2 linked regions of the Pseudosulfitobacter pseudonitzschiae genome follow. The protein of the gene in region 1 interacts with the protein of each later gene in a pairwise test. Links are inferred from orthologs where the notes say so. Each region holds a gene or a part of one and is shown in the gene's direction. Other genes may lie near its edges. The genes, in order: tsaE and rlmB.

The links.
Region 2: the proteins of tsaE (region 1) and rlmB interact in binary tests that used the Escherichia coli proteins (3 or more experiments, as listed by UniProt). The link is inferred for Pseudosulfitobacter pseudonitzschiae from one-to-one orthologs.

Annotation. Positions count from the first base shown.
Region 1 is NZ_CP022415.1:3,219,646-3,222,694, reverse strand. What follows is about bases 180-2,903. They hold tsaE (tRNA (adenosine(37)-N6)-threonylcarbamoyltransferase complex ATPase subunit type 1 TsaE), read left to right. Parts: upstream 180-1,166; coding sequence 1,167-1,640; downstream 1,641-2,903. Other genes in these bases: SULPSESMR1_RS15845 (nucleotidyltransferase family protein), read left to right, coding at 2,632-2,903; SULPSESMR1_RS15850 (aminoglycoside phosphotransferase family protein), read left to right, coding at 1,637-2,650; SULPSESMR1_RS15860 (PAS-domain containing protein), read left to right, coding at 180-1,113. In the rest of the region: more of SULPSESMR1_RS15860, read left to right, coding at 1-179; more of SULPSESMR1_RS15845, read left to right, coding at 2,904-3,049. UniProt on the Escherichia coli protein: Required for the formation of a threonylcarbamoyl group on adenosine at position 37 (t(6)A37) in tRNAs that read codons beginning with adenine.
Region 2 is NZ_CP022415.1:2,020,062-2,023,236, reverse strand. What follows is about bases 97-2,946. They hold rlmB (23S rRNA (guanosine(2251)-2'-O)-methyltransferase RlmB), read left to right. Parts: upstream 97-1,053; coding sequence 1,054-1,839; downstream 1,840-2,946. Other genes in these bases: SULPSESMR1_RS09775 (CoA-binding protein), read left to right, coding at 2,396-2,863; SULPSESMR1_RS09780 (hypothetical protein), read left to right, coding at 1,854-2,150; SULPSESMR1_RS09790 (c-type cytochrome), read left to right, coding at 186-611; SULPSESMR1_RS09795 (multicopper oxidase family protein), read left to right, coding at 97-189. Outside these bases: more of SULPSESMR1_RS09795, read left to right, coding at 1-96; SULPSESMR1_RS09770 (phosphoribosyl-ATP diphosphatase), read right to left, coding at 2,947-3,175. UniProt on the Escherichia coli protein: Specifically methylates the ribose of guanosine 2251 in 23S rRNA.

The DNA of each region.
Region 1 (3,049 bases):
TTGCAGGCTAAAATTGACACGCTTGAACGCTCCAGCGTCTCTGCACCCTATCCGATGTGGCAAAAGAACCAGCAGGGCCACATCACCTGGAAAAACGCAGCCTATGACGAACTGGCGCAAAGTGTTGGACAGGGCGACGCCGATATCGCGCTGTTTGACGATGTTTTGGGGTCTGCTGCCACGCCGATCCACCGACGTGCCGCGATAACGACCCACCCGGACGGAAAAACACGCTGGTTCGATGCATCGCAACAAGATGTGGATGGCGTCATCGTGGCCCATGCCGTCAACATCGACGCGGTTATCGACGCCGAGGTGGCCCAGCGCAATTTTGTACAAACTCTGGCTAAAACCTTTGCGCAATTGTCCATCGGTCTGGCCATTTTCGACCGTAAGGGACAGCTTGCCCTATTCAATCCGGCACTGGTCGACCTGACACGCCTGCCCGCCGAGTTTCTCAGCACGCAGCCTTATCTTTTGTCTTTCTTTGACCATCTGCGCGAAAACCGGATGATGCCAGAGCCGAAAAATTACGGGTCGTGGCGGCAGGACATCGCAGAGTTGATCAAGGCCGCCTCAGATGGCCGGTATTTGGAGATATGGACGCTGGAATCGGGCCAGACCTACCGCGTCAGTGGTAAACCGCATCCCGACCGCGCTGTGGCCTTTCTGATCGAAGACATCAGCGCCGAAATCGCTTTGACCCGTAACTTTCGTGCCGAACTGGAGATGGGCCAGTCGATGATGGATGCACTGTCAGTTGGGTTGGCGGTGTTTACGCCGGCGGGCGTTCTGACACTGTGCAACTGCGTCTATTCGCAGATGTGGGGCTTTGATCCCGATCGCAGTTTTGCCGACATTACGATTAATGATTCCGTTCAGGTCTGGCGTGCGAAATGCGTGCCCACCACTGCTTGGGACGAAATCCGCGATTTTGTGAAATCAACAGGTCCGCGTACAGAATGGCAGGTTGATCTTGAAACGACCGATAGCGTTGACATCCAGTGCACCATCACGCCCCTGACCGGCGGAGCTACGATGCTAAAGTTTCGTGTACTCGGGGACCGGATGCCAAACCAGCCCGACCACCTGACGATCGCGCAGACAGGCTGACCCAGCGCAGCCATTTCACTTGCGGCTGGTGACACGCAAGGTAGGTTGCTGCCATGGCGGCAGACCACTTTGAAACCCTTTTCCCGACTCCAGAAGCAACCGCCACATTTGGCGCGGCGCTGGGCGTGCGCCTGTTGCCCGGCGACGTGATCCTGCTGGATGGGCCAGTGGGCGCGGGCAAGACCCATCTGGCGCGTGCCCTGATCCGTGCGATCCTGTTGTCGGACGAAGATGTGCCGTCACCCACATTCACGCTGGTCCAGACCTATGACACGCAAAACGGGGCACTGTGGCATAGCGATCTGTACCGGTTGACCTCAACATTCGAAGTCGAGGAACTAGGCCTGATTGATGCCTTCGAAGATGCGATCTGCCTGATCGAATGGCCCGACCGTCTGGGCGAATTGACCCCTGAATCTGCCCTGCATCTCACGCTGGCCCCCGCGCCGGATGAGGGGGCACGCGTGGTGCACGCCACATGGAGCGATCCAAAGTGGCGAGACCGATTGGCAGGACTGCAAACATGACCGACCGCGCAACCCGAATGGCACACTTCATCACCACCGCTGGCTGGCAGGACGCCACCCGCACCACGGTTGCAGGAGATGCGTCTAACAGACGGTATGACCGGCTGACGATCTCCGCCGGCAACACTGCCATTTTGATGGACGCACCGCCCGAAAAGGGCGAAGACGTGCGTCCTTTTGTGCATATCGCTACGTTTCTGCGGGCACAGGGCCTGAGCGCACCTGCCATTCTGGCACAGGACGACACACACGGGTTTCTGCTGCTGGAGGATCTCGGCGATGATCTGTTTGCCCGCGTTCTGACACGCGAGCCTGCGTTGGAACTGCCACTCTATCAGGCCGCTACCGACGTTTTGGTCGCGCTTCACCGTGCCACGCCACCTGCGCTGGCTGCTTATGACGCCGACACCATGACCCCGCTCGCTGCGCTGGCCTTTGACTGGTATCAGGCGGGTGCGACGGGTGCGGTAAATACCCAAGAAAAGGCGCGATTCAGCACGGCCTTTCACGCAGCGCTTGCTCCGCTGGACGCCACTGCGCCAGTATTGATCCAGCGCGACTATCACGCCGAAAACCTGCTGTGGCTGCCCGACCGAGATGGCTTCGCCCGTGTCGGCCTGCTGGATTTTCAGGATGCGATGGCGGGGCATCCCGCCTATGATCTGGTGTCGATCCTGCAAGACGCGCGGCGCGATGTACCTGCCAGCATCGAGACGCAGATGATCGAACGCTATACCACCGTCACCACGCAGGACGCGACCGGATTTGCACGTGCCTATGCCCTGCTGGGCCTGCAACGCAATCTACGCATTCTAGGCGTTTTTGCCCGCCTGTCCATCCGTGACGGTAAGGCGCACTATGTCGATCTGATCCCGCGGGTGTGGGGCCATATCCAGACCAATCTGAAACACCCAGACGCCGCACCACTGGCCGATCTGCTGACCGGACTGCCCGTACCCGATGTCCAAACCCTGAACCGGATAAAAAGCCGATGCGCGAAACAGCGGTAATGATCTTTGCGGCGGGGTTTGGCACGCGGATGCGACACCTGACCCAAGACCGCCCCAAGCCGATGGTGGCTGTGGCCGGGCGACCCTTGATCGACCACGCGCTTGAGATGGTGCGGACCGTGTCGCCCGACCGGATTGTCGCCAACCTGCATTATTTGCCGCAAGTTCTGGAAACGCATCTGGCAGGCACCGGAGTGCAAACCGTAACCGAGACAGGCGCGATCTTGGAGACCGGTGGCGGGCTAAGAAACGCCCTGCCTCTGCTGGGGGACGGGCCGGTGTTCACTGTGAACCCCGATGCGATCTGGACCGGCGCCAATCCGTTGCAAGCACTGCGCGCGGCATGGAATCCGGCGCAAATGGACGCTTTACTGATGTGCGTGCCTGTGGCGCAAACCG
Region 2 (3,175 bases), 1.2 Mb from region 1 along the record:
CATGGCCACCATTTCTACGAGACCGATAAGGACGGTACCTTGGGTGATCTGCGCGATACGACGCTGGTTCACGCTGGCGAAAGCCGCGATATCATCTGCGTCTTTGACAATCCCGGACGCTGGTTGCTGCACTGCCACATGCTCAGTCACGCGGTGGGGGGCATGCGTACTTGGGTGAACGTGGCATGAGGTGGTGTATTGCTGTCCTGATGTTTTCGGCCACTGTGACTGTGGCAGGCCACAAACTGGAAGGCCGCGATACGGCGACGGGTCGCTTGCTTTATACAGAGCATTGCGCATCATGCCACGGGGCCAACCTCGAGGGGCAAGCTGAATGGCGGACCCCCGACGAAAATGGCGTGCTGCCCGCACCGCCACATGATGCAACGGGTCATACCTGGCACCACGACAATGCGCTGTTGTTCGAATACACCAAACTGGGCGGCAAGGGCACATTGGCGGCGCGTGGCATCACGGATTTCAACAGCGGGATGCCCGGATTTGACGGGGTAATGTCCGACGACGAAATCTGGGAGGTGCTGGCCTTTATCCGGTCCACGTGGCCCGATGACGTGCAAGCGGCACAATCGAGCCGGAACCCGCCCCACTGATGGTGCGCTCTAGCAGGTTGCCGGTTCGACCGCAGACGGTGCGCTGCGTGTTCGGACATTGACGGCGCGGAACCTCGCAACTGGCGAATTTTCAGAACGCTGCGAAAACCCGTTTCGGGGCGCTGGCGCATTTCACCAGAACGCGCAGCGTGCTGCCATATCGGCACGCTGGAAAAGCGGAATGCCGTCGGGTGATAAAGAGATAAAGTGGTGGGCGACCCTGGAATCGAACCAGGCGTGCGTCTCCGCGAGGGAGTTACAGTCCCCTGCCACACCTTGCGGCCTGTCGCCCACTTTAGCCCATGCGCATTGCGCTGGGCGTGGGGGCGTGATTACAAGCGGTCCAGAAGGGCGTCAAGGCAGAATTTGGCCTTTTGCCCGGGTTAAGGCACAGGCGCGAACATTGTCTTCGTGCGGCGCGCATCAAAGACGAGGTTCAGCGATGAATAAAGTGAAAAAACCCAAGTGGGTCGTGGCCAAGGAACAGGCCAAAAAGGTCGAGGCGGCCACCACCGTCTGGCTGTTTGGTCTGCATGCGGTGCGTGATGCGCTGGTGAACCCCAAACGCGAAAAGCTGCGCCTGATCGTGACGTTGAACGCGCACAACAAACTGGCCGAGGCGATCGCAGAGGCCGGTATCGAACCCGAGATTGTCGATCCGCGCAGCTTTAGCGCGCCGCTGGACCCCGGATCGGTGCATCAAGGGGCCGCGATGGAGGTCAAGCCGCTGGAGTGGGGCAGGCTGGCCGATGTGGCGATTGGCGCAGAAGTGCCGCGGGTAATTCTGCTGGACCGTGTGACCGACCCGCACAATGTGGGCGCGATCCTGCGGTCTGCCGAAGTGCTGGGCGCGTCGGCAGTGATCGGCACACGCCACCATTCGGCCCCCGAAACAGGTGCGCTGGCCAAAACCGCCAGCGGTGCGCTGGAACGCCAGCCCTATTTGCGGGTGCGCAATCTGGCTGACGCGATCACCGAATTGCAAGATATGGGCTATCTTGTGTTGGGACTGGATGGCGAGGCCGAGCAGACCATCGAAGCGGCTGTGGCAGGGCGCACAAGCGAGCCTGTGGCGTTGGTGCTGGGCGCCGAGGGGCCGGGACTGCGGGAAAAGACCAAAGAGACCTGTGACGCGCTGGTACGCATTGACGCAAGTGGCGGGTTTGGCTCGCTCAACGTCTCGAATGCTGCGGCTTTGGCCCTATATGCCACGAAGGCACGTAGCTGACCAAGGGCTTCTTCATGAGTTATCCGACCAAGATTGCGACCTGCTGTTATTGCGGGACGCGGGCCGCGCTGGTTCTGGACCGGACGCGACATGAGCTGACTTGCGTGCAATGCGGCGCGCCCTTGCACAATCTCAAGATGCTGCGCACGGATCATCACGCGCGCGAGAGCGTCGCGCATAAGCCGCATCCAGTGATGGGGCAACAACCGGTGAAGTTGAAAAAACCGCGTAAAATCAAACGCAAAAAAGCATTCGGGTTCAAAAATCTGATCGAAGAAGTTTTTGATGTGGTTGAAGACATCTTTGACTGAACCGGTTTCTAGCGCGGTTTTGAGCGAATTTCAGCCCAAGGTTTTACGTTTCGTTCACACAATTGCGACAAGGTCTTCATAACCCGAAAGATGATATTATCTTGGGGTCATAGGCAGCAGGTCCGGAACTCCTGATGCCCCAAGCACTGTCCCTCGTTCCATACCTTGCGCCCCATGCCAAACGGCTTTGGGGCGCTTTTTTTATGTCCTGAACCGGTGTAGGAAAATGCAAACAAGGAGTGGCTATGCATTATTCGGATGATCTGCTGAAAAACGTGTTGCAGCGCACGCGGGTGATCGCGGTTGTGGGTGTGTCGACCAATCCGGTGCGGCCCAGCCACTATGTGGCCCGCTATCTGTCACTGCGGGGCTATCGCGTGATCGGGGTGAATCCGGGGGCGGAAGGGCAGATGCTGTTCGGCCAGCGAATCGTGGCCAAGCTGTCGCAGGTTGATGCGCCGGTGGATATGGTCGATATTTTTCGCAAATCCGAAGCCGTGCCTGCCATCGTGGACGAAGCGCTAGAGGTGTATCCGGACCTGCGCACTGTCTGGATGCAGATCGGAGTGGAACACGCCGAAGCTGCCGCCAAGGCTGAAGCGCGGGGGATCACGGTGATCCAGAACCGGTGCCCCAAGATCGAATACCAGCGCTTGTTCGGTGAATTGCGCAAGGGCGGGTTTGCGACGGGAATCATCAGCTCCAAGCTGTGATTGCGGAATTTCGGGGCTCTGCCCCGTCGTTTGCGCGACTCCCCCGGGATATTTCGGGCCAAAAGAGGACCTGGCGTGTCACGTCAATCGCGGGCGGCTTTTTCTTCGATGCCGGAACGGGACTGGCGACGGTCCAGTTCGGCCAACACATCGTCAAGCGGGACGTCGCGGGCGGTGAGCATGACCAGCAAATGATATAGTACGTCTGCCGCTTCGCAGGTCAGCGCGGCTTTGTCGTCGCGGACGGCTTCGATGATGGCCTCTACAGCCTCTTCCCCGAATTTTTCGGCGCATTTTTCCGGGCCTTTGGCC